One region of the Lysinibacillus sp. EB271-A1-10B genome, then DNA from elsewhere that is predicted to be linked to it. Evidence: predicted binding sites of a transcription regulator. Region 1 holds the regulator's gene; the other holds the start of a gene.
What was found. Region 1 encodes LexA, which represses DNA repair genes until DNA is damaged. Its sites were predicted from a motif close to CGAACATATGTTCG; they were not measured.

Region 1 (16,994 bases):
AAATTTTAGCAGCATGGCCAGAAGCAAAAATTATGATGGTGACAAGTTTTTTAGATGATGACAAAGTCTATCCTGCATTAGAGGCTGGTGCAGTCAGCTATATTTTAAAAACGTCAAATGCGAAACAAATCGCCGAAGCCATTCGTAAAACGATGGGTGGCGAAACTGTTTTAGAGCCAGAAGTAACATCAAAAATGATGCATCGCATGCGCCATGGCTCTAGTACCCCACTGTATGAGCAACTTACCGACCGTGAAATGGAAGTATTATTGCTTATGGCAAAGGGCAAAGCGAATCAGGAAATCGCCAATGAACTATTCATTGCATTAAAAACTGTAAAAACACATGTCAGCAATATTTTAGCGAAACTCGATGTTCAAGATCGCACGCAAGCAGTTGTCTACGCTTTTCAAAACGGGCTTGCAAAGTGAGTTTTTCCAAAAAAATACGAAACTGCATTCTATCTATGCCGTTTCGTATTTTTTAAATATGCCTCGATAATTACGTCCGAAGGTTTTAGGCCAACAAATGTTTTTTGTGTGAAAGCGAAGCGACAGCAACAGCACGATGTTGGGCAACTTTTTGCAAGCCTCTCAATCATTGCACAGATGTCAGCTTCTTTGATTTAGTGGGACTATTGTTGATGGGCTAACATTGGAGGAAGTTCCAAAGCCTTTTACTACTTTGTTGCCATACTTCTAATTCATTGTGCAACTATTTGATTTCTTTAATGAAATCTTCTAAACGCGAAAAAATACCGCAACACTCAGTGGAGATTTAACCCTTACTGAGTATTGCGGTATTTATTAAATTATAGAGCTTTAACCTTCGCTACAACATTTTCTACTGTGAATCCGTATTTTTCCATTACTAATTCACCTGGTGCAGAAGCGCCGAACTTGTCAATTGCAAGAACGTCTCCTTCAAAACCAGTGTATTTATGCCAGCCGAATGATGCGCCCATTTCGATTGCTAAACGTTTTGTCACAGCTTTTGGAAGAACAGATTCTTTGTAAGCTGCGTCTTGTTTTTCGAAGCGATCCATAGATGGCATTGAAACAACTGCCACATCCATGCCTTCAGCTTTTAGTGCTTTTTGTGCTTCAACTGCAAGTGAAACCTCAGAGCCAGTTGCAATTAAAATGGCATCTGCCACTTCTTTTGTAGCAGGAGATACTGTATAAGCACCTTTTGTAACACCTTCACGTACTGTATCAATAGATGCATCAAGAACAGGTAAGTTTTGACGAGATAATACTAAAACAGTTGGTGTTTTTTCAGATGCTACCGCTAGCTCCCATGCAACTGCTGATTCATTTGCATCAGCTGGACGAACAACAGATAAATTAGGCATTGCACGTAAAGATGCAAGGTGTTCGATTGGTTCGTGCGTTGGACCATCTTCCCCTACAGCAATTGAGTCATGTGTAAATACATAAGTAACAGGAAGACCCATTAATGCAGAAAGACGTACAGCTGGACGAACATAATCAGAGAATACGAAGAATGTACCACCGAATACGTTTAGACCACCGTGAAGTGCCATACCGTTCATAGCAGCACCCATTGCAAATTCACGTACACCGAACCAAATATTACGGCCAGCATAATCATCTGCAGAGAAATCTCCAGCGTCTTTCATCGTAGTTTTGTTTGACCCAGCAAGGTCAGCTGAACCACCGAAGAATGATGGTGTTTTCTTCGCAATTGCATTGATTGCATCTCCAGAAGAAGAACGAGTTGCTACTGATTTACCTGCTTCATAAACTGGTAATTCTGAAGCGAAATCTTCCGGTAATTGACCATTCATTGCGTTTTCAAACTGCGCCGCTAATTCTGGGAACTCTTGCTTATATGCTTCAAACTTAGCATTCCAAGCTTCTTCAGGTTGTGCTCCTTGAACTTCAGCAGCTGCTGCGAATGTATCATAGGCTTCAGCAGGAATTTGGAATGGCTCGTGAGCCCATTCATAAGCCGCTTTTGTTAAAACTACCTCATCTTGACCAAGTGGTGCACCGTGAGAAGCAGCTTTACCTGATTTGTTTGGTGAACCAAAACCGATAACTGTTTTCACTTCGATAAGTGTTGGCATGCCAGTTGATTTTTTAGCTTCTTCGATAGCTGCGTTAATTGCTTCAACATCTGTACCCTCAGCAACTTTTAAATAGTTCCAGCCATAAGACTCAAAACGCTTTTGGACATTTTCTGAGAATGATTTTTCTAAATCACCATCTAAAGAAATATCGTTTGAATCGTATAATACGATTAACTTTTCAAGCTTTAAGTGACCTGCTAAAGAGATAGCTTCAGCTGCTACACCTTCCATTAAATCGCCATCGCCACAAAGTGCAAATGTATAGTGATCAACGATGTCATGTCCAGGTTTATTGTAAGTAGCTGCTAAATGGCGTTCAGCCATTGCCATACCAACTGTCATAGCAATACCTTGACCTAGAGGACCTGTTGTTGCCTCTACCCCTATAGTATGACCATATTCAGGATGTCCTGGAGTTAATGAATCCCATTGACGGAAGTTTTGAATTTCTTCCATTGGTAAACCGTAGCCCCCAAGGTGAAGTAGGCTGTATAGAAGCATAGAGCCATGACCTGCAGAAAGTACAAAACGATCGCGGTTATACCATTTTGGATTAGCCGGATTATGGCGAAGTTGTTTTGTCCAAAGCGTATAAGCCATTGGCGCTGCCCCCATCGGTAAACCTGGGTGACCTGAGTTTGCTTTTTCAATTGCATCGATTGACAATGTTCGGATAGCATTAATCGCTAGTTGATCCGCATGTTGAGTCATTATTTTGTGACATCCTTTCTCGTCCTATATATTGTTCTTATACAGTTTAGTCAACATTGCTTCAGAAAACAATGCTTTTGTTATACTATTAACGTTTTGTTACATACTTTATCTTTATTCAGTAGAAATATTTATTTTAAATATACTATTTTCACAGCAGTTAAACCGTATAAGACTAACTGAATAAAGATAATGCCTCCGGCGGATATCACGGATTTTGAAAGGAATTAATTGTGCTAGCACAATTCAAAATCCAGACGCAATTACGCCGAGGCGTAATTGATTTAAATGTGACACATTAATTTAGAAATTTATTTTTTTTCGCTTGTTTAACTTTTTCTGGTGTTACATCATTTCCTTCAGCATCTACCACTTTTACGTTTTCAATTGTATCACGCATTGTTGCTCTAAATGTATCTAGATATTCCTTACGAAGCGCTGTTCGTTCTTTAGCTTCTGCCTCTGTTAAAGTACCATTTTTAGACTTAGCAGAAAGTTCATTGATTCGGTTAATTTTTTCTTTTGATAACATAATTACACACCTTTCAATACATATCTTAATGAATATGGTATGCAAAGTATAGCATGTTTCCCCTTAAAATGCAGTTATACCAACCTTTCTAGTATCCTTATATTTTAGAAATAAATACCATAAATTGCATGACTTTAAGGAACTACAAGTGTATAACTAATTTATATGGTTCCAAATATCATTTAATTTATGCTTGGGGGAGAATGAAATGTTTATCAAAACTAACAGACTATTAATAAGAGAATTCGAAGTTCAAGATTGGCAAGCTGTCTATGAATATACTTCAAATCCAACTGTGATGAAGTATATTCCAGAGGGCGTTTTTAATGAGGAACAAGCAAAAAAGTTTGTTTCAGAAAATAGCGGTGAAAAAGCAAAACACTTCCCTATTATTTTACTAAGTGAAAGTATAGTTATTGGTCATATTGTTTTCCATCAATACTTTGGTGATCATACGTACGAAATTGGCTGGGTATTGAATCCGAGCTATTACAACAATGGATACGCATCTGAAGCTGCAAGAGCTGTACTGGACTACGGATTTAAAGAAATGAAACTGCATAGAATTATTGCTACTTGCCAGCCGGAAAATATCCCATCCTATAAAGTGATGGAGAAAATCGGGATGAGACGCGAGGGTTATTTTAAAAAATGTATACCACACAAAGATGAGTGGTGGGATGAATACTACTATGCTGTCTTAGATGAAGAGTGGGTATAAGATATACTTTCACTATAGTGCTGTTCTAAATCTTCGTTTTAAAATAGATGGGAGAATTATATGAAAAAGACCGCTATATTATTGTACCCCCAATTTAGTGAATATGAATTGAGTGTAGCATTATCTATTTTAATGCAAGGAGATAAACCCATTGTTACTGTTGGGTTAAACAATGAAAAAATCAAAGGGGAATCTGGTTTATCTTGTATAGCCGATACACAAATAAGTGAAGTTAATCTTGACGAAATCGATAGCTTATTGCTACCAGGCTGTATGGATATAGCTTTACTAATAAATGAGCAAGAATTAATTGATTTTATTGGTAATGCGCATGCCAAAGGAGCAACCATCGCAAGTATTTCTAGCTCTCCAACTCTTTTAGCGAAAGCCGGAGTATTAAAAAACAGAAAGTATACTGTTGGATTGCCGCTAGAAGGTATTAAAAAATTAGAATTCTTCGATCTTAATCATTTTTCTGAAGACCTAGTTGTACAAGATGGTAACATCATAACTGCAAGAGGTAGAGGTTTTATACAATTTGGTATTACTGTGGGCAAAGCCCTACATCTCTCTTTTGATGAAAATTGGTACAGAGAATAAAGAAAAAGCTCTAAATGATATGAAAGATTACTACAATAAAAGATGGAAAGTTTCTAGAGAATATTGAGCAAGAGAGGTAGAAATGGCTACTTCTCTTATTTTATTTCCAAAATGTCCAATCTGTTGGACATTCTTTCGCTGTTCTATCCGTCACTTTGGCGTTTCTATCCACGTTTTTCGCTGTTCTATCCGTCACTTTGGCGTTTCTATCCACGTTTTTCGCTGTTCTATCCGTCACTTTGCCGTTTCTATCCACGTTTTTCACTGTTCTATCCATCACTTTGGCATTCTATCCACGTTTTTCGCTGTTCTATCCGTCACTTTGGCGTTTCTATCCACGTTTTTCGCTGTTCTATCCGTCACTTTGGCGTTTCTATCCACGTTTTTCGCTGTTCTATCCATCACTTTGCCGATTCTATCCACGTTTTTCACTGTTCTATCCGTCACTACTGGTTCCTTCACCTTCATCTAGAGCCTTTAAAAAGAAAAAAATCAGTAGGAAAACTCCCACTGATTAAAACGTTACTTTATTTCGTTTCTCTCTAAATGTTCCCGATATCTCCTATGGACAGTGGCTTTGCTTACGTCAAAGCTTAGCCCCCTAAGAGTCATAGCTATCTCCTCAAATGTGAAGCCTCGATTGCGGAGTTTGACGATTTCTTCTATAGGGACATCTTTACGTTCCTGACCGTTTGGGTTTCCTCGGTTAGATAAATTATTTTCAGGGCGGTAGCCATTTTCAACTGCACGACGCATACCACGACGTATTTTAGCATTGTGGATTCTACGCTGGTACTCCTCTACAATTGCTAAAATTTCTAGGAGCATCGTATCCATTTCATTTAATTGTACAGGTCCCGCGTCTCGCATAGAGAAAACATTAGTTTCAGTTTTCTGCAATAAATGCAAAACGGCCATTCGAGCATTTCCACGTCCTAAACGTGTTTCATCCTGCACAAATAATGCTGTTACTTCTTTTTCTTTTATGAAATCGAGCATTTCTAGTAAACCCTCTCGTTCCACATCATAGCCGCTATGCTTATCCTTAAAAACAAGTTTCACTTCGTAGCCCTGTTCCTTAGCATAGCGTACTAACTCCTCCTCCTGTCGCTCTAATGAGGAGCTTTGTGTCTCTTTTTCTGTACTCACACGGCAATAGACAACAGCCGATTGTTGTTTTGTTATCATTTTACATTTCTCGCAATTTCAATTGAATTTATAGGATTGGATTGGTCGTCACCCACTACTGGAATCACTAGAGAATTACCTGCAATAATTCGTACGTTCGATAATTCATTTTCTGCCTTAACAAGCTTAATCCATTCATCCGATTTCATTTTACCACGGTACTGTTCGGCTAACGACCATAAACTATCACCATGTTCGACTTCAATTTCTGCGTATGTAACATCTCCTGGATCTGTTATAAAAAGATATGCTGTAAATAGAAGACAAGCTCCTAATAAAGTTGTAATATGTGGATTTTTTTTAAACCAGTTCATGTGTATAACCCCTTTTCAAGAATGTCTGTTCGGAATATATGTTCTTATAATAATGCGAACAAACGTTTTTGTCAAACACTTTTCGAACCTATGTTTGCTTAAGTGTTCGCATTCTGCTATACTACTAATAAGTAGAATGACTAGAAAAAAGAGGTGAGCAATCATGAAAAAAGTTTCGAAAAGACAAGAGGCCATATTAGATTTCATTAAAGAAGAGGTACGCGCAAAGGGTTATCCACCATCTGTACGTGAAATTGGTGAAGCAGTTGGACTTGCTTCAAGCTCTACAGTTCATGGACATTTAGCTCGTTTGGAGCAAAAAGGCTTAATTCGACGCGATCCAACTAAACCACGTGCCATTGAAATTCTAGAGCCAGAGGACTCTATTCAAAAGCAACAAGTTATTCATGTACCACTTGTTGGGAAGGTTACTGCAGGTTCTCCGATAACTGCTGTTGAAAATATCGATGAATATTTCCCGCTACCGGATATTTATGGTACAAGTGAAGATCAGTTATTTATGCTAGAAATTATGGGTGAATCAATGATTGAAGCTGGCATTTTAGACGGAGATTTAGTTATTGTTAAACAAAAATCAACAGCTGATAATGGTGATATTGTCGTAGCAATGACTGAAGAGAATGAAGCAACTGTAAAGCGTTTCTTTAAGGAAAAGAGTCATTTCCGTTTACAGCCTGAAAACGCAACAATGGAGCCAATTATCGTAGACCAAGTTTCTATTTTGGGTCATGTTGTAGGTCTTTATCGTCGTGTTCATTAAAAGTATCTCAATAGCAACGTACAAAAAGAGGATTCTATGTTCACAAATGGGCATATACCTCTTTTTCTTATTTTTCGAGTGCCATTTTATACACTAAAAAAGAACCCACCTTATATGGATTCTTCCCTCTAGCAATGTCTTTAGTTAATTTCCATCCTAAGCCATGTAATGCTTATCAAGTTTTATGCCTCTACCTTGAATTTCAAACTCGCCTCTACAAATGCAGTGAATAATTTTTTTGATGCTTCATCTCCTACAATGGCTAGCTCTTCAGGATGCCATTGTACTGCTAGACAAAATGGTAAATCTTCGTGTACTACGGCTTCAACGATACCATCACTTGATTTGGCTGCCACTTTCAATTTTTCTGCTGCTACGTTTATTGCCTGATGATGAAATGAATTCACCGGAATTTTTTCTTCCTCAATAATTGTTGTTAATAATGTATCCGATGTTAGATCAACATGATGTGTAGCAACGCCCCGTGCCGCTTGTTGCGTATGCTTTATTAATTTTTTACTATGATATTCACTATCAATATCCTGATAGAGAGTGCCTCCAAACACAACATTTAGCATTTGAATCCCTCGACAAATGCCGAAAATCGGCATTTTCCGAATAGAGGCCGCTTCAATCAAGGAAAGTTCTACTGAATCCCTTTCCGGATGAATCTTCCCTAACTTTGGTGTAGGTTCTGCACCAAAAAGAAATGGATGTACATCATGTCCGCCCGATAGTAATAATCCGTCCGTCAACGATAAAATTTGTGCTACATCCTCTTCAACTCCAATCGGAATTATAAGAGGTACACCCCCAGCTTCAATTATACTTTTGCTATAAGCAGCATTTAATCTTGAGGACAAATTATCCTCCGCAAAGGCTGTTATTCCGATAATTGGTTTCATGTTATCCCCTCCATGATCTTTATCTAGCATTAACTACCTATAAAAGCTCGAAGACTATTAATCATCGAATGAATCCCCCACTGATTAATTACCAAAATCCAAGATACCAGTTCATCAACGCATCCCCATAGAAATAGATAATAATAGCAGCTAAAGCAATAGAAGGTCCGAATGGTATAGGCGTTTTTCTTCCCTGTCCGCGTACTTTTAATACTACTATTCCAACAATCATGCCAATTACAGCAGCTAAAAATAGCGTCAGAAGTGCATGTATTGTCCCGAGTACAAGACCAAGTAAAAAGAATAATTTAATATCACCCCCACCCATTCCACCTCTTGATAGGACAGCTATACAATATAATATGCCAAAACCTACCAAGGCTCCAACTATACTGTCCCACCACGGAGACAAAGGAGATATGACGCGTCCCAAAACTAGCAATGGTAAAAAGAATAATAGCACTTTATTGGGAATAAGCATATAAGCAAAATCCGACACGACAATAATGACTAATAATGAAATTAATAATAGTGCTACAAAAAATTCTGTACTGAAGCCCAATTTCCAATAAGCAAAGGCAAAAAACACACCTGTTATAAGTTCCATCAATGGATAAATCCAAGAAATTTTGTGACCACAGCTACGGCATTTTCCCCCAAGAAATACATAAGACAAAACAGGTATCAAATCAAACGCCGTCAGCTGTCTCTTACAAGAAGTGCAATGCGAGGGCGGACGCACAATGGACTCCTTCAAAGGCACACGTAAACCAACTACATTAAAAAATGAGCCTAAAACGAGCCCAAATACAAAAACAGTAATTGTATAAGCAATCTCCATTTTTATTTCCTCCTATACTAATAGACGCCCATACATCGGATGTATGCGCGCCATCAAATTTATTGTTGTCCTTCATAATAGAACGTCGTTACTTGTATGGTAGATTTTAAGGTTGTATCGGCGTCCTCCTGGAATTTCTCTTCTTCACCAGTCAACGTGAAATCGATAGCATCAATTTTCATCACACGATCAATTTTTTCAACCTCTTTTATAAACTCGACCATTGCTTCATTATCCAGTGCGACAACATCAATACTAAATGTTACTAGTTTTAATTCTTTTGGTAAGGAGTCTTTAGTGAAAGTAGCAGTTGGTATTTTATCTTTCGCTTCAGGTGTTTCATCATTTTTAGCAACAGCTTGTTCCTCAGCTTCATTTGCAGGTTGCTTTGGTTTAGCCTGTTCCTCAGAATTTATCGAGTTTGGATCTGTCATAGTAGAATCCATTACGAGCGAATCATAATTATTAAAGTCCATAGCTTCTACCCGTGTTCCCGTCACCGCTTCAATCTCTTCAATATTTCGAATTACCTCTTCAATAGCTCGTGTTTGAGGTACTTTTTTACGCAATGATAAATTACTTGCACTAGTTGATTTACCTTTCTCTTCAATTAAAGCAATCTGCTTCTGAATTGTTGATATTTCTTGTTGAAGGGAGTTAATTGAACTTTCCTTCGCATCTACTTCTTCTAATTTAGGTGTTACTATATAGTAATATAGCGCAAATAAAATGGCTGCAATGAAAGCTGTTAAGATAATAATCGTTGAATTTTTACTACTAGTCATGATTCTTTACCTCCAGCGAGAAATTTAAAATCAATTCCTAATATAATCGTTGCCGAATAACGAGGCACTTCCTTAAACTTGTTCTTCGCACTTTCTTCCTCTTGATTCCCTATAGATACATCAAAATTAGAAATAGTATCAACCTGAATATCATTGAAATAGCGGCTTGCTGTTAGCTTTTCTAAATAAGATGATATTGCTGACATTGTTTCAAAATCAGCCGTAACCTCAACATTTTTTTCACCAAATACATAATCCCTTAAATACGTTTGCTCTGGTAACAATACTTGGGTTTCATCCATTAAGGGGGTCACTGGATACGAGACCTTTTCCACAAATTGTACAGATTGTTTCAATGAGCCTTTGTTCACATTTTGCTTTACATCTAACTCAGTTTGAAGTTGTTCGTGTTGGGATGAAAGCTCCACTTCCTGCGCACTTAATTTTGTAAGATCACTTTTTGCTTGGAAAAACAAAAAAACCATATATCCTACTATCATACCAATAAGAATAATAAATACTATATATATTGAAGTAGGGGTTGAATGCTTCTTTTCCAAATTCGGCAAGAGGTTAATTTCTGGTACCATTAGTTAACCTCCTTTAATGCAAGTCCAATTAAGCTTGCAAATTCCTCTGAAAATTGAGGGAATGATTTTTGAATGACTGAATCATTTAACATAATAATCGGTGTCGGAAAATTATTTTCTAACAAATCTTTAATCGTAGGAAGTAGTGGATTATCTCCTAGAATGATAATCTCATCGACACTTTTCTCACCTTTATGTAAGGAAAACTTAAAAAAATTCATGATACGATCGATTTCAAGCATTTGATCGGTAAGAATGATACGATAATTGTCATCAGCATCTAAACGATAAGAAAAACTAAACTCCTCAATCTCTTCAAACTTCCATTCCGATAAATCTGTATCAAACGATTGATACCGTAAAAACTCCAGTTGGCCATATGAAAAAATACTAATCGACAATTCATTGATGGACCAATCCGCTATTAAATAAGTTCGATTATCTTTTATTAACTGCAAATGCTCTAACAGACGAATATTACACAATGTACGAATATCTGCTACTTGAGGTTCTAATGTAGCATCGAGTAATAGTCCAATCATTTTCGTCACTTCTTCTGAAGGTGCTGCAAATAGCATCGCCTGTCCATCACTAGGTTTTGGATCATACACATCAATAAGAGGATCTTGAAATGGAAGATGAATGGACTGACCAAGCTCCATTTCCACATACCCTTTTAATTCATTCCACTCTATATCATCAGGATGCTCAAAGCTCTTTAACAAAACGGAAGTATCCGGTACAAAAATACGCGCATTTTGCTTTTTGCCTGCCCATTTTGCCACATTATTTTTCATGACATCAAACAATTCCATTTCATCATGAATAACAGAACCTTCAACAACTCCCTGTGCTAATGGCATTTCATAGCCCTTCCATTGTGACGGGTCAGTACCTTTTGCCACAATCGCACGCAATATATAATCCTTTATCTCAATCGACACATGCGATTTTTTCTTTTTTGTAAACATAGGGAAAGATGCCTCCTTTTTCTGATATCTATTTTATTAATCTATATAAATTAATCATTCAATTGAACATCCAATTTACATTGGATGTTCTGTGAAAAATTAATTATTTATTCATAGCTCCAACTAAATCCTTTCCACTTATAGTAGTTGCTGGCGGTGCGAAAGCACCAAATTTAAATTTATCTTTATTTTTAATGTTTACTAAAGCATTGAATTTGATTTCATAAGCTTTATTTTTAGTATTATACGTTACTTGGTCACCTGTATATAATTCACCCTCATACACCTCTTCAAGTACATCCTTATTACAAGTAATTACATTATTATCATCTGCAGCACCACAAGATCCATCAGCAATAGCAATTTTTGCACCTGATAGTAAACCTGCCGCATCTGAAAGGATTGCTTTGTCTTTAGAATTATTAATAATATTCCCGATAGCAGGAATTGCAATCACTGCAATAATCGCTAGAATAACGATTACTGCCAATAGCTCAATTAACGTTAAACCTTTTTGATTTTTCAATAGTTTTTTGTTCATGATTTTTTTAAACATCAATGTTCCTCCTTATAAATTGTTATGATTAGTCCAAAAATATGTACCCCTACAACAACTACTACTACAGCCTTTTCTATACCACCCCCTTTATAGTTAGTACGCTTACATATTTTCGTATAATGCGAACATTGGTAGGAAAATTGCCGCGACAATTACACCGACAACCGCTGCTAAAACGAGTATCATCAATGGTTCAATGAGCGATTTTAGTGTATCAACGGAGCGATCTACCTCTTCCTCGTAAAAATCCGCTATCTTTTCGAGCATATAATCCAGCGAACCTGTTTTTTCCCCGATAGAAGTCATTTGGGTTACTAAAGGAGGGAATAGCCAACTTTTTTCTAGTGGCTCAGATAATGTACCGCCTTTTTCTAGGTTATCTCTCGCCTCCATTACAACCTTCCCTACAACTGGATTCCCTACAACTTTCTCAACAATTGTCAGTGCATGTAGAATGGGTACTGAACTACTGAACAGAGATGATAAAGTTCTAGTCATGCGAGAGATTACATTTTTTTGCATCAAAATGCCAAATACAGGTAATCGCAATAATGCATAGTTCACATTGTAATGAAATTGCTTATTATTTTTATAGAAAAATCGAAATAGAAGAATCGATAATATGAGAATCCCAATTGCAATATACCAGTATGCTATTAACCAATCTGAAATACTGACAACAACAACCGTTAATATTGGCATTTCCATGTCCATTTCTTCAAAAGTAGCCATAAATGTCGGAACGATAAATATCATTAGAAACATACCTACAGCGATTGTAAGCACAGATAAAATAGCCGGATATGTCAATGCCGATTGTACTTTCTTCTTAATTTTGAATTGCTTTTCAAGTGTCCCTGCTAAGCGCTCTAGCGTCTCATCGATATTCCCTGTTGCCTCACCTGAGCGCATCATATTAATAAACATGACTGGAAAAGCCTTTGGATGCTTGGCTGCTGCATCTGAAAACGCTGTACCCCCACGTATATCTTCTTCCACTTGTTGTAAAGCTTTTTTTAATGCTTTACTTTTCGTTTGCGTACTTAAAATATGTGTTGCCTCTACAATTGAAACGCCAGCACGGATTAGTGTTGCATATTGACGACAATAAATAACGAAATCCTGGTGTTTTACTTTTCCGCCAATGTTTAAGTCTTTGTGTAAAATGCTTTTAGACTCTTCCAGCTCACGGGCATTAATGCCTTGTGTTCGTAATTTTTCAAGTGCTACCTTTTTGTTAGTCGCGTCAATAATTCCTTTTTTGTGTGCACCAGTTTTTGTGCGTCCACTATATCGAAAAACGGTCAATTATAATCCCCCGCATTCATATATGGCCTTGCGTCTTCCAATGAAATTCTCCCCATAGCGATTAGCTGCTGCATAGACGATTCCAAAGTATGCATACCTAACGCTTTACTCGTCTGCATAACAGTAGGAATTTGGTGAACTTTCTCATTTCGAATTAAATTTGAAATAGATGGTGCTTGTACTAATATTTCAGTAGCAGCAATTCGCCCCTTGGCATCCTTACGTACGAATAAACGCTGTGAAATAATGCCTACTAAAACATTGGCTAGTTGCACACGAATTTGTCCCTGCTGATGTGGTGGGAAAACATCTATAATACGATCAATCGTAGTCGGAGCACTACTTGTATGTAATGTCGCCATCACTAAATGGCCCGTTTCTGCCGCTGTGATAGCTGTTGAAATCGTTTCGTAGTCACGCATCTCACCTACTAAAATAAGGTCAGGGTCTTGACGAAGAGCAGCACGCAAACCATTGGCAAAGCTCTGAGTATCAACCCCTACTTCACGTTGATTGATAATGGATTTTTTATGTGTATGTAAATATTCAATTGGGTCCTCAAGCGTGATAATATGCTTTGATTTTGTTTCATTAATATGATCAATCATTGCAGCAAGCGTTGTAGATTTACCAGAACCTGTTGGACCTGTTACTAAAATAAGACCCTGTGGTTTCTCTGCTAATTGATACAGTATCTGTGGCATATTTAACGATTCAATGGAAGGAATTTTCGCTTCAATCAAACGGGCAGCTATCGTCACTTCATTGCGTTGATGATAGGCATTTACGCGAAAACGACATTTCCCTTGCAATGAATAGTTAAAATCGGTTTCCCCTTTATCATGAAACTCTTGTAATTTATGCTCAGGTAAAATAGTTTTCACCATTGTCTGTAATTCTTCAGAAGTTAGTAGTTCACTCCCATATTGTTCTAGTTGCCCATGGATACGATAAACTGGCGGGATTCCCTTTGTTAAATGAAGGTCAGACGCTTTTTCTTCAAATGCGCGTGTTAATAGCTCATCAATATTTCTACATGTTGTCATGAACGATTCACATCCTAATCTGCATTTGCTACACGCAATACTTCTGAAGTGGTTGTTTGTCCTTCTACTACTTTTAACAGCCCATCTACCAGTAATGTGTAATAGCCTTCTTGTTTCATATAATCACGCATCGCACTATCGCTACTTCGACTTAATATCATTTCTTTAATATTGCGATCGATTGGTAAAATTTCATGAATAGCCATCCGTCCACGATAACCTGTTTGATTACACGAAGGACAGCCTCTTCCGCGTCTACCATGTGTAACTCCTTCAATGCCGTTCTTATGCATGATTTCTAATTCATGCTTCGTAAAAGCATAGTCTTCTCCGCAATCTCGACAAATACGTCGTACTAAGCGCTGTGCCATAATCCCTACTAGTGAAGAGGATAATAAAAACGGTTCTATCCCCATATCCTGTAGTCGAGAAATTGACTCAACTGCACTATTTGTATGTAAAGTACTTAAAACTAAATGCCCTGTTAACGAGGCACGTACTGCTATTTGTGCTGTTTCAAAATCCCTTATTTCACCTATCATTACGATATCTGGGTCCTGACGCAAAATTGAACGCAATCCAGCTGCAAATGTTAAACCTACTTCTTCTTTCACTTGAATTTGGTTTATACCATCGAGCTGATATTCCACTGGATCTTCTACTGTAATGATGTTTACATCTTCTTCATTCAAGTTGCTTAAGGCTGCATATAATGTAGATGATTTCCCTGATCCTGTAGGGCCTGTTATTAGCAAAATACCATTAGGATTGTCAATCATGTTTCGGAAAAGGACTTCGTTTTGCTCTGTAAAGCCAAGCTTGTCAATTGAATTGGCAACACTGCTTAAGTCCAAAATACGCATCACAACTTTTTCTCCATAAACAGTTGGAAGAGTCGAAAGTCGAATATCTACTGGCTTGAAATTAACATTCGTTTTAATACGTCCATCTTGAGGAATTCGATTTTCCGTGATATTCAAATTCCCCATAATTTTGATACGTGCTAATATTATATTTTGCATATGTTTCGGTAACGAGCGCTCGGTTCTCAATACCCCATCTACTCGATAGCGAACCCTTAAATCCGTCTCCTGTGGGTCAAAGTGGATATCGCTTGCTCGTTGGGCAACTCCATTAGCAATTATTTGATTAACTAGTCGGACAATCGGAGAATCCTCTCGTTCAATTTCCTCCTGTGTTTCAGCAGCTGTCGCACCAATGTCGAGCAATGCAGCCTCCATAGACTCTTGCAAATCATAATATTTCGTTAGGGTACGATATAAGTCATCCTTAGCTGCAATACTTGTTTCGATTTGGCAGCCTGTCGCCATACGTACTTCTTCTATTGCAAAATAGTCCATCGGGTCAGCCATCGCGATGAAAAGTTTATTTTTTTCACGACGGATTGGAATAATATTTGTTCGTTTAGCGAGTTCAGCCGGAACAAGTTGAAGTAAGTCTGGGCTTATTGAATATTGATTCAAATGAATGTGTGGGATTCCTAGCTGAAACTCTAGTACTTCGATTAACTGTTGCTCAGTTAAAATATTTTCTTTTATGAGAAAATCGCCTAATTTCTCATCTTTTGTTTTGTTTGTAAGCGCAAATTCCAATTGCACATTTGTTATAACTCCAGATTCAACAAGTAAATCACCTAATCGCTTTCGCCCAGTTTTTACGATCATTCACATATACTCCTCTCTTTATGGGCTTGTTTGTACAAAATTCCCACCTTTATCATAGTAGCCATATACAATCTCAGGATCATTCGGATCTTTTGAAGTATTTGCAGATGTATCTTTATTGTTATTTACAGCATTATTGACGGATTTTTCATTTTCAGATTGTCTATCTGGTAATCCATCTCCATCTAAATCCATGTTTAGATCAGGATCACTCGAATCGGAAGTTCCTACTTTTTCATTACTATTTTCTGGAACAACAGGCTGTCTTGAAGATTTCAAAATGATTTTATTAACAGGTGGATAGTAGTCACGGCTGACTAGTTCCTCCGTAGTGTTACCATTTTCTAAAACAGAGCGATAAACTTCGACCCGGACGCCTACTTGACCTTTTTGGATAACCTCTTCGCTGCCTACTGGTAAGTCTTTAGAATAGCGAATAATGACTCGTGGTTGTATGATCTTATCTTTACTAACTCGAACAGTGATTTCTTTTTCTTTCTTTTGAGCTAATAATTCCACTTTTAAAGAATCACCTTCTACTGTGAGTTTTAACTTATTCGATTGATCAGAACGGTTTACAAATTGCAAATCTTTATCTAACGCACGATTTACCCTTGCATCCAGTCCTTGCTGTAAATAATTCGGCCTCTTTTCTTGAGAATGTCTCTCTGAAATCTCATAATCAGTTTGAAGAGCAGCATGATAAAGCATAGAGGCTACGAAATTAATTGCTTCACTATTTGCTTCGTCATATTTTTCTTCTATCGTTGTTAAGTAAGAAAATGGCACTTCAGGTAAAATAATAGAATCGTTTAGCATATTCGTTAGTTTATCAACACCCATTGCATTTGCAGGTATTTTCTCAATCGATAGAGCCAAACGCTCCGCTTCTATTAACTGAGTATCTGCAACTGTTGCATTAATTTTATGACTTTTTAAATAGGAAATTTGAGTGATAATTGCATTTAAGGTCGCATCAACCTCCCATACACTAGTAGCCTCAAGCTGCTTCTTCACTTGATCATCTACTTCCACATGTAAGGGTATATGTACCGCTTGCTCTTGCTTCCAAAAAGCAAACCAAGACTTGTCTGTTAAACTATGATATTCAGCTATAGAACTCTCTACATCAAATACAAATAATTTTGGATCCAGTGAAATCGTAATATTGGCCCCTTCTACGCTAACAGGAGCGTCTCGCCAAATATTAATAGCCTCTTGTAAAGCATTTTCAATATCACCACCCTCTAAATCCTTAACCGATATTCCTCCGATTGTAGATTCAACACCTTTAGCCAGTGCACTATCTACGATCATATTAGGTACCCAGACTGTTAATAAGATGATTAGAACAGCTACCAT
Region 2 (16,994 bases), on a different contig from region 1:
GGTAATGTTTATAACTTTTTTCTGATTTATTATGAATATAAGTTTATAGTCTGAAAGTTGTGATAAATGACAGAGGAGGTGATTGATATGTGGAGATAAAAAATCCTCGAGAACAGCAGTCCGCGGAAGACCTTCTCGAGGAAATGCATTGGGGTATACCAATATATTTCTAAAAAAATAAAGGAGGGTTAACAATGCAGTATGATGACATTATGAGTAGCGAAACGATGCTGTATAAGCCGGAGTATGATGCCTTGGGAAACTTGTGCACACGCGTAATTGAAAGGGATAACGAATATATTTCAAAATTAGCGCCGACAAAATTAATGGATTATAATCTACGATATTTTGGTTCAAGTTTAAGAGGGGCTCTCGATGGATCGAGAATGATACTAGGAAAGTTGAATAAAAATCCAATAGTTGTTCATGAACGAAGTAATATTGTATGGTTTCCAAGTAAGTCTTATATAAGACCTGAATGTCAATGGTTTGCTGTCCATCATATCCTGGACTATCAAGCTATGGATAAAAAGAATACAAAAGTAATTTTTATGAACGGCTATGAAATTACTGTGGATCTAAGTTTCAGATCATTTGAATACAGAATTCAAAGAGCGTATTTACTAAAATATAAACTGGAAAAACGAACTAAGCTATTAGTTCAATATGATCAAGGCAGAGTATTCCCGCGAATGACGAACAACGTTATCTTTGACGATGATAAAGATAGAAACAAAACAGTGTTGTAAAAAAGTATGTTTTCCTTCGTAAAAACGTTATAATGAAGTGATACGGGGCTTGAAAGAAATGAGGGAGAAGTATTTTAAATTCATTTCTTAACCTGTTTTTAAGCTTTTAAAACCAGCCCCATTAAAAATGTTCGGAGGATTTAACAATGATTGAATTAGCAGATGTACGTAACGCGTTAGACACTTCAGCCAAAAAATTGGCGGACTTTAGGGGGTCTCTTTGACTTAGAAAACAAAGAGGCACGCATGCAGGAATTAGATGAAATGATGCTTGAGCCAGGCTTCTGGGATGACCAGCAAGGTGCACAGGTAATCATTAATGAGAGCAATGGCTTAAAGGCAATTGTTAATGAATATAAAGATTTAGTGGAAACACACGAGAACCTAGATATGACGCTAGAGCTATTGCAAGAAGAGCCTGATGAAGAATTGCAGGAGGAGCTAGGCAATGAATTAGTAGAATTCCAGCAAAAAATGGGCGATTTTGAGCTGCAATTACTATTAAGTGGCCCTTATGATCAAAACAATGCGATTTTAGAGCTGCACCCAGGAGCAGGTGGTACGGAATCTCAGGATTGGGGCTCAATGCTACTTCGTATGTACACACGCTGGGCTGAGAAACGTGGCTTTAAAGTGGAAACAGTTGATTATCTTCCTGGAGATGAAGCAGGTATTAAATCTGTAACATTGTCCATTAAGGGTCATAATGCTTACGGCTATTTACAAGCAGAAAAAGGTGTTCATCGTTTAGTACGTATTTCACCGTTTGACTCTTCGGGTCGTCGTCATACATCATTCGTTTCTTGCGATGTTATGCCTGAATTCGATGATAATATTGAAATTGATATTCGCACAGAGGATTTAAAAATTGATACGTATCGTGCAACAGGAGCAGGTGGTCAGCATATTAATACGACAGATTCAGCTGTTCGTATTACGCATACTCCTACTGGTACTGTCGTACAATGTCAGGCAGAACGTTCACAAATTAAAAACCGTGAAAAAGCTATGACGATGTTAAAAGGGAAGCTTTATCAATTAGAGATTGAAAAGCAGCAAGCACAGCTAGATGAAATCCGTGGCGAACAGAAGGAAATCGGCTGGGGTTCACAAATTCGTTCATACGTATTCCATCCTTACTCAATGGTGAAGGATCATCGTACAAATGAAGAAACAGGTAATGTAGGAGCGGTGATGGATGGCGATTTAGATCCATTCATTAACGCATACTTACGTTCAAAAATCGGGTAATGAAGTCCCCTCAGAGGCACAGTAACATTGTGCTTTTGAGGGGTTTTTATTTTCACTACAATTACACCAAAGCGAAATTCATTGCTTTAAAAAGGTGGGTGATTCGGGGTGTCCTGACTAATCTGCTTGCGCTCATTCATGTAATGCTTATATAACATCGATGCATTGACAAATTGCTTGCTAATCGAAGCATATTGAATGGGTAATTCAATTTGTTTATCGTTTTTCAGTGTGACGATACAGCCCGTTTTACTCGGTACAATATTCGAAATGGCGTGAAGTCCAATCCAGATGTTGTGGACAGAGTTTGGCGAATAGATTGGTAGAAAAATACACGGATAACCATAATCATAAGCAACAACGATTGGAAGCTTATGTTGATTGCCGAAGAAGCGTTTAGCGGAATGCTTCGCTGCTTCATAGGTTGTACCTAGTGAAATACAAGATTTCCGTAATATATGCATTGGCCTCCGTGTAACAATAAGTTCATTATGCTTATCGATTACCCGAGTGAAAATTTTAGAGTCGTACTGAACTGGCTGAAGTAAATAGGTGTTAAAAGAAAGTAAATATCCATTGACGTAGTTTGCTGACATCTATGTAAGCCTCCTTTTCTATTTCTTCTTGAAGTGTATAACACAAAAATAAATTCAGAAAATATAGATAAAAGAAGGAAGTTCGTGCTATTTCAAGCAATTGCTTAGAAAAATTGCTTAAAATAGCACGAGATTAATAGTAAATCGAAGTGATTTTCAGTTCTAAAGCATTGCATTTTAATTTCAATTTTCTTATAATTTAGAAAAGGATCGAGGTGAGATCGTTGGATAAATATTATTCGTATACAGATTTTCTAAAAGCCGTTGGTCAGACAAAGAAAGTTGATGAGGCAGAGAAATTATTAAACGAGATTTATTTAGATTTATTTTTAAATCATATCCAGCGTAAGCATCGTGAAGAGCAGCTCATGGTTCTGATAGATAGAGCACTCGATGACAAAGATGAAAATGCATTTCATCTATACGCAACCGAACTAGTAGCTTTACACCAAGATACAACTGAATAATATGACGAGCCCGCTCTCTGATATTGGAGGGTGGGATTTTTTTGTGATTTTATTTGTAAAATTGATGAGTGGATACCTTGAATTCGTTAGGAGTGTAGAGTATGTAGAAGGCTCAGAGAAGAAAAGAAGACATTTTGGAGTCTCTTTTGCCAGGATTCTATACACCGTTAAAGAAGTAAAGCATCCCAAGTTGTGTCTCTCTTTTTTTATTTTTCCCGAAAAGTTTTTTTATAGTGTCACAAATCCCCATTAATTTCAGTTATATAGGTTAGAAAGGAGGGGAGAGATTTGACTGTACTGAATAACTCCAAGGAAAAAGCCGATTTAGATATAAAATCTATCGTGGAACAAGTTCAAACAGGCAATATTCATGCCTATACAGAAATAATTCGTTGTTTTCAAAAGCCAATCTATATTTACTGCTACTATCTTTTAGGAAATAAAGAAGAAGCTGAGGATGCTTCACAAGATATTTTTATAAAGGGATTAGAGAATATTAGTCATTTTTCTTATACTGTTTCTTTCTCAGCATGGCTTTATAAGATTGCTCATCATCACTGTATTGATTTAATAAAAAAGAAAAATAAAGGTTTTAAATTTTGGACAAGTTTTAAGAAAGATCATGCGTACAAGCACACTCATGAACAAGGATTTCAATATGACGATATCATTCATGAGTTATTAGAACAGTTACATATGGACGAAAGAAGGATTCTGCTACTTCGGTCAATAGAGGATTATAGCTTCGACGAAATTGCTTCTATTATGGAACTTAAGCCAACTACTGTTCGAAAAAAATATGAACGATTACGTAAAAAATTGTTGAAAAAGAATAAGTTAGGAGGGGAAAGTTATGAACACTCGTTCAAAACAGGAGGATAAAGCGTTAGATCAGTTAGAAAGATTAATCCGAGAAACCCCAATGGAAGTTGATTTAGTTAATCGTACAATGAACAAATTCGAAAGTACTCGTTATACAAAGCAGCCAGAAAGCTTTAGAACTTCTAAGAACAAGCGTCAAAAAGTAATGATGATTACGGCCTCTGCAGCAATGATTTTTAGTCTTATATTTATTTCTAGTTTAGTTTCACCAACTTTGGCTGCAACGATCAAACAAGTTCCCGTGCTTTCTTCTATTTTCAAACTCGCTGGTGATCTTGGCCTGCAAACTGCTGATGAGAAAGGGCTCTCAACGAAACTTAATACAAGTGCTACTCATGATGATTTTACATTAAATGTATCAGAAGTAGTGTATGACGGTACACGCGTTTCAATAGCTATTGAACGCCCTCATAAAGAAGATGAGAAAGAAACGTTAATGGAACGTATCAATAATATCGAATTGCTCATTAATGATGCTCCTGTTGAATCCTTTGCTCCGGATAAATCTATTGGAATTGTTACGAAGCCAGGTAAAGATAATGATTCTGCTATTATTGAGTTTTCTGATTTGAGAAACCAGGGAGGAAGTCCTTTCCCAGAACAGTTTGATTTAACAGTATCGGCTACAATAGATGGCATACAGGATCCTTTCAAAATTGATATTCCTGTGAATAAAATCGAAAACTATCTGACTTTACAACCTAATGTAAGTCGAGAATACAAAAATATTCATTTTAGTGTTGAAAAAGTCGAATTTACACCAATAACGACAGGATTAACTACACGAGTTGTTTTAACTGACAACTCAATTTTCACGCTACCTTTACTAACGATGGGTGTAGATATTTTTGATGATCAAGGCCATAAACTTAAATTAATTGGCGGAAATGGTTGGAATGCTACAGATGGAAACATTCATATCTCTGATCTTAGATTCCAGCCATTTGAATCTATTCCCAAAACATTAACTCTTAAGCCATATATACACCTCTTTGATGAAAATGAAATGGGAGCATTTCAAATGGATGAAAATGGTGAGCCAAAGATTCAATATATTCCTGAGTTAGAGGTTACGCTCCCTATTAATTCACAAAAATAAAAAAGTAGAGAAAGTGAGGCAAATCTCACTTTCTCTACTTTTTAGTATTTCAAACTATTTACTTAAAAATATAATTTTCCAACCGAGCCGATTAGTTTTACTGGTAACCCGAGCAGTAATTCAGCTAGCTGATCAGTTCCCCCCAGCAACCCAATCAAAACCCCTAGGCTCCGCTTACATAACCTTTTAATAAACCTAAACCCGGCGAGCAATTCGTCACCAAACAGTGAATTTCCTGCTAAGATCATGTATTTACATCGTCCTATCCCGATTAGCTAACATTTGGAAAGGGTAATCTATTGATAGAGAGGTTCCGATTAATCATTGTAGTACATACGTTCTGTTGGATTCATCGCAAATAGAGCAAATGAGAAAATATTTACAAACATTCGTTCGTTAAATGTTCGAAATTTTAATAACGCTATGCTAAAATATATGTACAAATTGGAAGGAAAGGACGGGGACATGTGTGCAAACATTTGATTTACAAGCGCCATATACGCCTAATGGGGATCAGCCACAGGCAATTGCGGAATTAGTGGAGGGTGTACGTGCAGGTAAACGTCATCAAACGTTGCTTGGGGCAACAGGAACGGGAAAAACGTTTACGATCTCTAATGTCATTAAAGAAGTAAAAAAACCGACACTTATTATGGCACACAATAAAACACTAGCGGGTCAATTATATAGTGAGTTTAAAGAGTTCTTCCCTGATAATGCAGTTGAATACTTTGTTAGCTACTATGATTACTTTCAGCCAGAGGCTTATGTACCGCAGACGGATACTTATATCGAGAAAGATTCAAGCATTAATGATGAAATTGATAAGTTGCGTCACTCTGCGACATCTTCATTATTCGAGCGCGATGATGTCATTATTATTGCATCCGTGTCCTGTATTTATGGTCTAGGTTCTCCAGAAGAATATCGTGAACTGGTCGTATCAGTGCGTACGGGAATGGAAATTGAACGTAATCAGTTGCTTCGAAAATTGGTCGATGTACAGTATGAGCGTAATGATGTGAGTTTTACACGTGGGACGTTTCGGGTACGTGGTGATGTAGTGGAAATTTTCCCTGCATCCCGTGATGAACATTGTATCCGCGTGGAATTTTTCGGGGATGAGATTGATCGAATTCGAGAGGTGGATGCGTTAACTGGAGAAATACTAGCAGAGCGTGATCATGTTGCTATTTTCCCAGCGTCCCACTTCGTTACACGAGAAGAAAAAATGCTAAAAGCTATTGATAATATTGAAAAAGAGTTGGAGGAGCGTTTAGCTCTTTTGCGTTCAGAGGATAGATTATTGGAGGCGCAGCGTTTAGAGCAACGCACTCGTTATGATTTAGAAATGATGCGTGAAATGGGCTTTTGCTCGGGGATTGAAAACTACTCGCGTCATTTAACATTGCGTGAAGCGGGGGCGACGCCATATACACTACTTGACTATTTCCCTGATGATTTTTTACTTGTTGTCGATGAAAGTCACGTTACTTTGCCACAAGTTCGAGGGATGTATAACGGTGACCAAGCACGTAAAGGTGTGCTAGTTGAGCATGGCTTCCGTTTGCCATCAGCACTAGATAACCGCCCTTTACGTTTTGAAGAATATGAGAAACATATACATCAAGCTATTTATGTATCGGCGACACCTGGTCCGTACGAGCTTGAGCATACGCCGGAAATGGTGCAGCAAATTATTCGTCCAACTGGGCTGCTTGATCCACAAATTGACGTACGTCCTATTGAAGGGCAAATTGATGATTTAATCGATGAGATTCAAGGTCGTATTGCTCGTGATGAACGAGTGCTCGTTACAACGTTGACGAAAAAAATGTCAGAGGATTTATCAGCTTATTTGAAAGAGATGGGCTTAAAGGTGGAGTACTTGCATTCAGAGATTAAGACGCTAGAGCGAATTGAAATTATTCGTGAGCTGCGAAAAGGTACTTATGATGTTCTAATCGGCATTAACTTATTGCGAGAAGGGCTAGATATTCCTGAAGTTTCTCTTGTGGCAATTTTAGATGCTGACAAGGAAGGGTTTTTACGTTCAGAGCGTTCATTAATTCAAACGATTGGACGTGCCGCGCGTAATGCTAATGGTCATGTCATTATGTATGCAAATAATATGACGGATTCGATGAAAAAGGCGATTGAGGAAACGAAACGTCGTCGAGCATTGCAAATGGCGTATAACGAGGAGCATGGTATTACACCGAAAACGATTGTGAAGAAAATTCCTGATGTTATTCGTGCGACACAGGTGGCAGAGGAAGAAGAGACTTATGTAGCGAAGGCTACAAAAGGTAAGAAGCTGACGAAGGCGGAAAAAGAGCAGTTACTTGCTACGCTAGAATTAGAAATGAAGGAAGCAGCAAAAGCACTCGATTTCGAACGTGCTGCTGAGTTGCGCGATACAATATTTGAATTGAAATTAGAAGGGTGAACGGCTTGTGAAAAATACTGAAATAGTCGTGCAGGGCGCACGAGCACATAATTTAAAAAATATTAATGTCACAATTCCACGCGATCAATTAGTCGTGCTAACAGGTTTATCGGGCTCAGGGAAATCATCATTAGCGTTCGATACGATTTATGCCGAGGGACAACGTCGTTATGTAGAATCCCTTTCAGCCTATGCCCGTCAATTCCTTGGTCAAATGGATAAACCAGACGTCGATGCGATAGAGGGATTATCTCCTGCTATTTCAATCGATCAAAAAACGACGAGCCGTAACCCACGTTCGACAGTTGGGACAGTAACGGAAATCTATGATTATTTACGTTTGCTATATGCACGTATTGGTAAGCCTATTTGTCCAAATCACGGTATAGAAATTACCTCTCAAACGATTGAGCAAATGGTCGATCGTTTATTAACTTATCCAGAAAGAACGAAAATGCAGTTGCTTGCTCCAATGGTAGCAGGGCGTAAGGGAACACATGTAAAGCTACTGGAAGATTTAAAAAAGCAAGGCTTTGTTCGTGTACGTATCGACGGTGAGCTACGTGATTTAGATGATTCGATTGAACTTGATAAAAATAAAAAACATTCAATAGAAGTAGTCATCGATCGTGTTGTGATGAAGGAAGGCGTCGCGGCACGTCTTAGTGATTCCTTAGAGACAGCATTACGTTTGGCAGATGGGCGAGTACTTGTCGATGTGATGGAACATGAGGAATTATTATTTAGTGAGCATCATGCTTGCCCATTATGTGGTTTTTCAATCGGTGAGCTAGAGCCTCGTATGTTTTCATTTAACAGTCCATTCGGAGCTTGTCCAAGCTGTGATGGTTTAGGCTCGACACAAGAGGTTGATCTTGAATTAGTAGTACCCGATTGGGATCGAAGTTTATTAGAGCATGCTTTAGCACCGTGGGAACCGACAAGCTCTCAATATTATCCTCAGTTATTAAAGGCTGTGTGCGATCATTATGATATCCCGATGGACGTACCTGTAAAGGATCTACCGAAAGAAAAGATGGATAAAATTTTATATGGTTCTGGTAAAGATAAAATCCATTTCCATTATGAAAATGAGTTTGGCAATGTGCGAGATCAAATGATTGAATTCGAAGGTGTTGTCCGTAATGTGGAGCGCCGCTTTAAGGAGACAACGTCTGATTACGTGCGTGAACAAATGGAAAAATATATGGCCCAGCAAGCATGTCCATCTTGTAAAGGGTATCGCTTAAAGCCTGAAACATTAGCTGTAAAGCTAGCAGATAAGCATATTGGTGAAGTGACACAGTATTCGATTCAGGAAGCTGATACATTTTTCAAAGAGCTGGATTTATCAGAAAAGGATATGAAAATTGCTCGACTTGTTTTACGTGAAATTGAAGAGCGCCTTGGCTTCCTTGTCAATGTAGGGCTAGATTATTTAACATTAAGTCGAGCGGCAGGAACACTTTCAGGGGGAGAAGCTCAACGAATTCGCCTTGCAACGCAAATCGGCTCGCGCTTAACGGGTGTTCTCTATATTTTAGATGAGCCATCAATCGGCTTGCACCAACGTGATAATGATCGACTTATTAGCACATTGCAAAATATGCGTGATATTGGCAATACGCTTATTGTTGTCGAGCACGATGAAGATACAATGCTGGCGGCGGATTATCTTATTGATGTTGGTCCTGGTGCAGGTGTGCATGGCGGTCAAATTGTAGCGGCAGGAACACCTCAGGAAGTAATGGAAAATGAAGAGTCTTTGACGGGGCAATATTTAAGCGGTAAGAAGTTTATTCCACTGCCAATTGAGCGCCGTAAACCGAATGGACGTAAATTATCGATTAAAGGTGCCAAAGAAAATAATCTTCAAAATGTGAAAGTGGATGTGCCACTTGGCTTATTCGTTGCTGTAACTGGAGTTTCAGGTTCAGGTAAATCAACGCTTATTAATGAAATTTTATATAAGTCCTTAGCTCAAAAGCTAAATCGTTCAAAGGTGAAGCCCGGCGAACATAAAGAGGTAACGGGGATTGATGAACTCGAAAAGGTTATAGATATTGACCAATCACCAATCGGTCGTACACCTCGCTCAAATCCTGCTACGTATACAGGCGTTTTTGATGATATTCGAGATGTTTTTGCAACAACAAACGAAGCAAAAGTACGTGGCTATAAAAAAGGTAGATTTAGCTTCAACGTTAAGGGAGGTCGCTGTGAGGCTTGTCGTGGTGACGGTATTATAAAAATTGAAATGCATTTCCTTCCAGATGTTTATGTGCCATGTGAAGTTTGTCATGGAAAGCGTTATAACCGTGAAACACTTGAAGTGAAATATAAAGATAAGAGCATTGCAGATATTTTAGATATGACGATTGAAAACGCAGTCGTATTCTTCGAAAATATTCCGAAAATCCAGCGTAAGCTACAAACAATCGTGGATGTAGGATTAGGTTATATGAAATTAGGACAACCTGCCACAACGTTATCTGGTGGTGAGGCTCAGCGTGTAAAATTAGCCTCTGAATTACACCGTCGTTCAACAGGTAAATCATTCTATATTTTAGATGAGCCGACAACAGGCTTACATGCGCATGATATTGCACGTTTACTCGTTGTTTTACAGCGCCTTGTAGAAAATGGCGATTCAGTGCTAGTCATCGAACATAATTTAGATGTCATCAAAACAGCAGACTACATTATCGATCTAGGGCCTGAAGGTGGCGACAAAGGTGGTACGATTGTGGCGACAGGTACGCCAGAAGAAGTCGTTGAAGTCAGCGGCTCATATACAGGTAAATATTTAAAGCCAATATTAACAAGAGATCGTCTACGTATGGAAGATGCTTTAGCCAAGGCTTCTCAATAAAGTACCCACTAAAAAAGTTCGCAATTTGCGAACTTTTTTTACGTTAGGGGCATACTGGGAAGGTGGATGTCGATAAGAACTAAAAGTAGGGTAATAAAACGTGAAAGTTAATCGATAAACTTCAAAAGTTGGGTGACATTCTATTAAAACGAATGTCATATGAATAAGTTGATCTTCGTTCCGGCTGGATGCGCCCAGCCGGAACGGAAATCAACCACACCTTATGGTAATGTGCCTAAAATAAGATATTTTCCCAATTTTTTGTTTTTGGGTGAAACTTTTCACAATGTGTTTCGTATAAATACTATAACGAACTGAGGGAGGCTAATTTTAATTATGCAAAATGAACGTCAACGAATTTTAGAACTTGTGGAAAAAGGAACAATTTCAGCGCAAGAGGCGATTACATTATTAGAAGCATTAGAGCAACCTAGCAAGTCCACTCAACATGTTATGAATGATGTGTCAAATGAGGGCCAGCATTCCCAAACAGAAAAAGAGTCAGTATTTAAAGGTGAAAGTCCTAAGAGTGAACAATCGCAAAAAGACGAGGATTTCCCTAAATATTTCCAAGAAGAAATGAAGGACTTCCGTAAAGATTTATCACAAATTGGTTCACTTTTTATGGATATGATGAATACGGCAGTAAAAAAGGTCAAAGAATTTGATGTAGCTTCTCCATTTGGTGATAAATTTGAGTTTACACATACGGAAGAAGTTGCAGCTGAACATGTAGATAAAATAATTGCTGAATTACCGAATGGCAATTTTTCATTAGAAACCGCTGAAGGAGATAGCTTCCAAGTCGTTTGCAAGGTAAAGGCACCTCTTGTTAATGATAGTGAAGAGGAAACACGTGCTAATTTCCTAGAGCAATTCGTTGTCAAAGAAGATGGAGATTCATTACGAATCTTAAGTCAACTTAAGCTAGTGCAAGTAAATGTGAAAGTCCTTGTTCCAAAGGATAAATTAGAAAAATTATCAGTACGTTTAATGAACGGAAGTGTTACTTTACAAGATACGGACTTCGAGCATTTAAAAGTAAAGACATTAAACGGTGCGATTAAAGGCTCTAAATTTAACTTTGGAAAGGCAGAAGTGGATTCTTCTAATGGTTCCATTGAATTAACAAATGTTCGTGGTAAAGATTTAGAGGCTGAAACATTGAATGGCCGTGTTTATTTAGATGGCGCATTGGATGAAGTTGAAGCAAAATCGGTTAATGGACATGTTGTGGTCACAACTTGCTCTACTAATTCATCGAAAATCAAAGCACAAACAGTCGCAGGAGCCGTTGAATTGTATGTGCCACGTACAATATCGTTAAGCGGTAAAATTGTTACGAATTTTGGTAAAGTAGATGTAGGTATTCAAGATGCTTCAAAAATTGAATCACAAGATCAATTTTTATCAAAAGTCGTACGTTTCGATAAAGAAGTAGAGAATGCTAATCGTCTATTTATCGAAGGTGAGTCTAAAACAGGTGCAGTTTTAGTACGCTATACAACGACTGACGAGCAAACTGTTTAACTAACAAAAGCATTCAGGCTATGTATACTAACATAGTTTGAATGCTTTTTTTGCTTAAAAACTTTAGAAAGGCAGAAATCGAATTTCCTCTAATGGGCTCGATTTCTGTTATTTTGTTTGTCGAGGTTGTAACACATTTATGGCAATCAGATAACGAAATAACAGGAACTACCACGGAATGAAATGAAACTGTAATAATAAAGGTAGAAATTGAGTGTTATAATAGGTTACGAAATACCTCTTACATGTAAGAGATTTAGGTGGTTTAAATATGATAGAAATGAAAAATGTGACAAAGAAATACCCAAATGGTGTTGTTGCGACAAATGGAATTTCCGTTAACATAAAGCAAGGTGAATTTGTCTACGTTGTAGGTCCAAGTGGAGCAGGTAAATCTACATTCATTAAATTAATGTATCGCGAGGAAAAAGCTACTTCGGGAGAAATCACTGTTAATGGTATAGATTTAGCTTCCTTGAAAAATAAAAAAGTACCTTTTTTACGTCGTCAAATCGGAGTGGTTTTCCAAGATTTTAAACTTTTACCTCGTTTGAATGTTTATGAAAATGTAGCGTTTGCTCTAGAGGTAATCGAGGAAGAACCAGCAGAAATTCGCCGCCGAGTGATGGAGGTTTTAGAGCTTGTAGGACTGAAGCAAAAGGCAAGAATGTTCCCTAATGAACTGTCAGGTGGCGAACAGCAGCGTGTTTCGATTGCACGATCAATCGTGAATGTGCCGAAGGTCGTTATTGCGGATGAACCTACCGGGAATCTTGACCCTGAAACGTCTTGGGATATTATGAATTTATTTGAAGAAATTAATGCGAGAGGTACAACTATAGTAATGGCAACACATAACCGTGAAATCGTAAATACGATTCGTCGTCGAGTAATTGCAGTAGAAGGCGGAATGATTGTCCGTGATGAGCACGGAGGTGACTACGGCTATGAAAATTAATACGGTAAAACGTCACTTTAGAGAAAGTTTAAAGTCTCTTGGTCGTAATAGCTGGATGACTATTGCTTCCGTAAGTGCAGTTACAGTTACATTAATATTAGTAGGCGTCTTTGCGCTTATCATGATGAATTTAAATAAAGTAGCATCTGATTTAGAAAACGATGTTGAAATTAAAGTATTAATTGATGAAACAGCAGGTAAAGCTGATGAAAAAGCGCTCATGGAAAAAATTAAGAAATTGCCAGATATCGCTGAGATGACTTATTCGACAAGAGAAAATGAATTATCTAAATTAGTAAAAGATTTTGGGGACGATTTTAAACTATTTGAGCAAAGTAACCCATTACGTAATGTTATTTATGTGAAGGCTTCAGATCCTCAGCAAACAGCTAAAGTTGCTAAAACAATTGATAAATTTAATTATACATATGACGTTATGTATGGTGAAGGCAAAGTTGAAAAGCTGTTTAACTTCTTGAATATTAGCCGTAACGTAGGGATTGTGCTTATTTTAGGATTATTATTTACAGCAATTTTCTTAATTTCTAATACGATTCGAATTACTATTATTGCGCGTCGAGATGAAATAGAAATTATGAAACTTGTAGGAGCAACGAATTCATTCGTGCGTATCCCATTTTTATTAGAAGGAATGTGGCTCGGAATTTTAGGTTCTATTATTCCGATTGCGGTCATCGCAACTCTTTACCACAATGTATATAAAATTATTGCGCCTCGATTAAAAGGCGAACTTGTCCAAGTACTTGATTTCTCACCTCTTGTGTACCAAGTAAGCGCTCTACTATTACTGATCGGTGTGCTAATCGGTATTTGGGGAAGTTTCATGTCAGTACGTAAGTTTTTAAAAATTTAGCTTTGTGAAGCAGGACAAGCATCAACCAAAATTAATAGTCGAAAAGGAGTTCAACCGGTGAAAAGTATGGCGAAAAACTTAATGAAATCACTTGCTGCAGCATCTGCACTATGTCTTTTTATCCAAACTCCATCAGCTTATGCAAATAGTTTATCGGATTTAAAAGATGAAAAAAGACAAATTGAATCAAAGAAAGATGGCTTAAATTCATCCATCAATAATAAATCAAATGCTATTAATGTAAATGAAGACAAGCAGCAAAAAATATTAGATCAAATTCAAACATTAAATGCTGAAATTGATAAAACGAATAGCAATATTAAAAATGTATTGGAAGAAATTCAATCTACAAATAAAGAAATAAAGTCTTTAAAAGATGATATAGCCGAGCTTCTACGCAAAATTGAAGAGCGTGATTTATTGTTAGAGGATCGTGCTCGTGCCATTCAGGCGGGTGGTTCCGTTAGCTATATAGATGTACTGCTTAGTTCTAATAGCTTCGTAGATTTTATCGATCGATTCTCTGCTGTTAATGCTTTACTAGAGGCGGATCGTCAAATTATCCAAGATCAAAAAGAGGATAAGCAAAAGTTAGAGGAACAAAAGCAAGTTTTAGAAAGCAAACGCCAAAAGCTTGAAGACAAAAAAGCCGAGCTTGATCGTTTAAAAGCATCATTAAATAGTCAAAAGACTGAGAAAAACAAATTAATTGATCAATTAGAAAAAGAACAAGCAAAGCTGAAGACTGAAAAAGTATTGCTTGAAAAAGAATATTCTGAGGCTCTTGAGATTAGTGCGGATTTACAACAAAAAATCATTAATGAGCAAAATCGATTAGCTGAAATTGCTCGTCAACAAGAAGAGAAACGTAAGGCAGCTGCTGCAGCCGCAGCCGCAGCAAAAGCATCTAATTCAAGTAATTCAAACAGTTCAAGCAGTAATAGTGGTGGAGGGTCTTCAACAGTCGAAGCGCCACCATCGAATGGTACATGGATTAAGCCAACAAATGGTCGTTTAACATCACCTTATGGCTGGCGTAATATTGGCGCAGGCCCAGAATTCCACTATGGGGTCGATCTTGCAAATAGCACAGGTACTCCAATTTGGGCAGCTGCTGACGGTGTTGTTTCTTACGCTGCACCACTTAGCTCGTATGGTAATGTTGTTATCATTACGCATTCTATCAATGGCGAAATTCATACGACAGTATATGCACACTTAAATTCTTTCAATGTTAGTGTTGGTTCAGAAGTATCCCAAGGTCAGCAAATAGGAACAATGGGTATGACTGGACGTGTAACAGGACCTCACTTACACTTTGAAGTGCACATCGGCGCTTGGCGAGGACAAGCAGTCGGAAGTGTGAATCCATTAAAATATATTCCGGTATAAACATATTGAAAGCTATACATTAGAGTTCTTCTAATGTATAGCTTTTTTGTTTGCCATTCACATTTGTTAAGAACTAGTATTATGTGGAAGCCTTTTTCCTAGTGTGGCACCATTTGATGTAATATATTTATAGTGTGAATACCTCTGTGGGTATTTGAATGAAATTGCTCAGCAAAAGGCTATTTTTTGCATGTTTCAGGGAGATTTTTTGAACACACTGTGAAATGACAGTTCATATAAAGAATATATGCTATGCTGAAGCTATCTTTTTTTGTGGGGGATTTATTAGGTGAATAATACAGAATGGTTCTCTATCCGGACATTAACATTACCAGCAACTGCTGTCGCTCTGCTTGTGGCGTTTTTTATTGTGTGGCTCGTTATACGGGTACAGTTTCCGAAAAAATGGGCGGGGGTATATGGAGACGCGGTTTTTACCTTTATTCTCGTTTGGAAATTTAGCGTAATCGTCACTGATTTTAAAGCTGTTATTGCTCAGCCGTTTGCGCTCCTTTATTTCAATGGTGGAACAATCGGTGTCTTTTTAGGAGTTATGGCAGTCTCACTACAGATTTTGTGGAATCGAAAAAAAATCCACTTTGACGAAACTGGAATTGTTGCTTGTAGCTGGGCAATCATTTTAACGCAATCGAGCTATCAATGCCTTGTAGTGTTACTAAATGATAATCCAACCAATAGCGAAGTGATTACTCTACTTGTACTAAGCACACTAACAGTCCTCATATTATGGAAAATAACCGCTATCAATCGTGCATTATTTTTATATACGTGTGGTCTTATCATTGTGGCCTTCTTTCAGCCGCTTGGTTTATGGCAACCGGCTGTAGGAGTGAGCGTTGTATTATTTATAGTAGGTATAGGGATTCAGCGTCTAGCTGGCGTAACTAAATCATATGGAGGTAAGGAATGAAAAAAAATATTGGACTACTTATCGTCGTGTTATTAGTAGTCGCGATGATTGGTACATATGTTAAACAGCAGATTGATGAAGATCGTGAAATTGAAACAGCTTCTCTAGGGAAAGAAATGGACGAACGAAAGATTGGTTTAAAAAATGGAGATACACCACCGGATTTTACTTTAACAAGTTTGGATGGCGAAGATGTGACATTGAGTGAGCTTCGCGGAAAAAAAGTCGTGTTAAACTTTTGGGCAACATGGTGTCCACCATGTAAGGCAGAAATGCCACATATGCAAAATTATTACGAACAAAATGCTAAAAAAGATAATGTAGAAATAATAGCTGTCAATTTAACAAAGGCTGAACGAGACGTTACAGAGGACGAAAAAATAGATTCTGTCATGACATTTAGAGAAAGTTTCGATCTAACATTCCCTATTTTACTCGACCCGAAAAACTCAGCCGGCTTAGACTACCAAGTACTAACGATTCCCACAACCTATTTTATTGATTCAAATGGATATATTCAACGTGCTATTAGAGGGCCGATGAATGCGGAAATGTTAAAAAGCTATGTAGATGCAATGGACTAAGCAAAAAATAAATTTGGAAAGAATCTGCTCGTTTGCCAGAAGAAACGAAGCAGATTTTTTTATGTGAGTATTTCCTTGTTTATTAAATACCCGCGAATGGGGAGAGAATACCCGCGGAGGGGAAGGAGATACCCGCGAATGGGGAGAATACCCGCGGAGGGAAAGGCGATACCCGCGGAAGGAGGGTGAATACCCGCGAATGAGGAGAGAATACCCGCGGAAGGAAAGGAGATACCCGCGAATGGAGAAAATACCCGCGGAAGGAGGGTAAATACCCGCGAAAAGAAGGTAAATACCCGTGAACAGCGAAACAACACCCACGCTAGGAAATGCAAACCCCCACGATCCGCAATAGAACAC

Region 2: uvrB (excinuclease ABC subunit UvrB) is a predicted target of LexA. The motif match lies at 5,427-5,440, and genes of this name have one in related genera.

What each region holds. Positions count from the first base shown of each region.
Region 1 covers NZ_JBYTDL010000001.1:45,513-62,506, forward strand. The annotation lists gene AC3WSK_RS00250 (response regulator transcription factor) at 1-431, shown strand, start outside; gene tkt (transketolase) at 812-2,806, opposite strand; gene AC3WSK_RS00260 (DUF896 domain-containing protein) at 3,105-3,338, opposite strand; gene AC3WSK_RS00265 (GNAT family N-acetyltransferase) at 3,547-4,059, shown strand; gene AC3WSK_RS00270 (DJ-1/PfpI family protein) at 4,120-4,659, shown strand; gene AC3WSK_RS00275 (hypothetical protein) at 4,760-4,936, opposite strand; gene AC3WSK_RS00280 (hypothetical protein) at 4,936-5,106, opposite strand; gene AC3WSK_RS00285 (YneB family resolvase-like protein) at 5,182-5,847, opposite strand; gene yneA (cell division suppressor protein YneA) at 5,844-6,161, opposite strand; gene lexA (transcriptional repressor LexA) at 6,325-6,942, shown strand; gene AC3WSK_RS00300 (gamma-glutamyl-gamma-aminobutyrate hydrolase family protein) at 7,125-7,847, opposite strand; gene AC3WSK_RS00305 (prepilin peptidase) at 7,936-8,688, opposite strand; gene AC3WSK_RS00310 (potassium transporter) at 8,748-9,473, opposite strand; gene AC3WSK_RS00315 (PilN domain-containing protein) at 9,470-10,063, opposite strand; gene pilM (type IV pilus biogenesis protein PilM) at 10,063-11,034, opposite strand; gene AC3WSK_RS00325 (prepilin-type N-terminal cleavage/methylation domain-containing protein) at 11,138-11,590, opposite strand; gene AC3WSK_RS00330 (type II secretion system F family protein) at 11,696-12,901, opposite strand; gene AC3WSK_RS00335 (type IV pilus twitching motility protein PilT) at 12,898-13,947, opposite strand; gene AC3WSK_RS00340 (GspE/PulE family protein) at 13,962-15,632, opposite strand; gene AC3WSK_RS00345 (G5 domain-containing protein) at 15,651-16,994, opposite strand, start outside.
Region 2 covers NZ_JBYTDL010000005.1:26,426-43,419, reverse strand. The annotation lists gene AC3WSK_RS09110 (competence protein ComK) at 195-749, shown strand; one part of gene prfB (peptide chain release factor 2) at 896-970, shown strand; one part of gene prfB (peptide chain release factor 2) at 972-2,000, shown strand; gene AC3WSK_RS09100 (competence protein ComK) at 2,087-2,596, opposite strand; gene AC3WSK_RS09095 (IDEAL domain-containing protein) at 2,821-3,063, shown strand; gene AC3WSK_RS09090 (RNA polymerase sigma factor) at 3,352-3,945, shown strand; gene AC3WSK_RS09085 (DUF4179 domain-containing protein) at 3,917-5,044, shown strand; gene uvrB (excinuclease ABC subunit UvrB) at 5,514-7,493, shown strand; gene uvrA (excinuclease ABC subunit UvrA) at 7,501-10,365, shown strand; gene AC3WSK_RS09070 (DUF4097 family beta strand repeat-containing protein) at 10,702-11,895, shown strand; gene ftsE (cell division ATP-binding protein FtsE) at 12,167-12,853, shown strand; gene ftsX (permease-like cell division protein FtsX) at 12,843-13,727, shown strand; gene AC3WSK_RS09055 (murein hydrolase activator EnvC family protein) at 13,785-15,119, shown strand; gene AC3WSK_RS09050 (hypothetical protein) at 15,409-16,050, shown strand; gene AC3WSK_RS09045 (peroxiredoxin family protein) at 16,047-16,634, shown strand.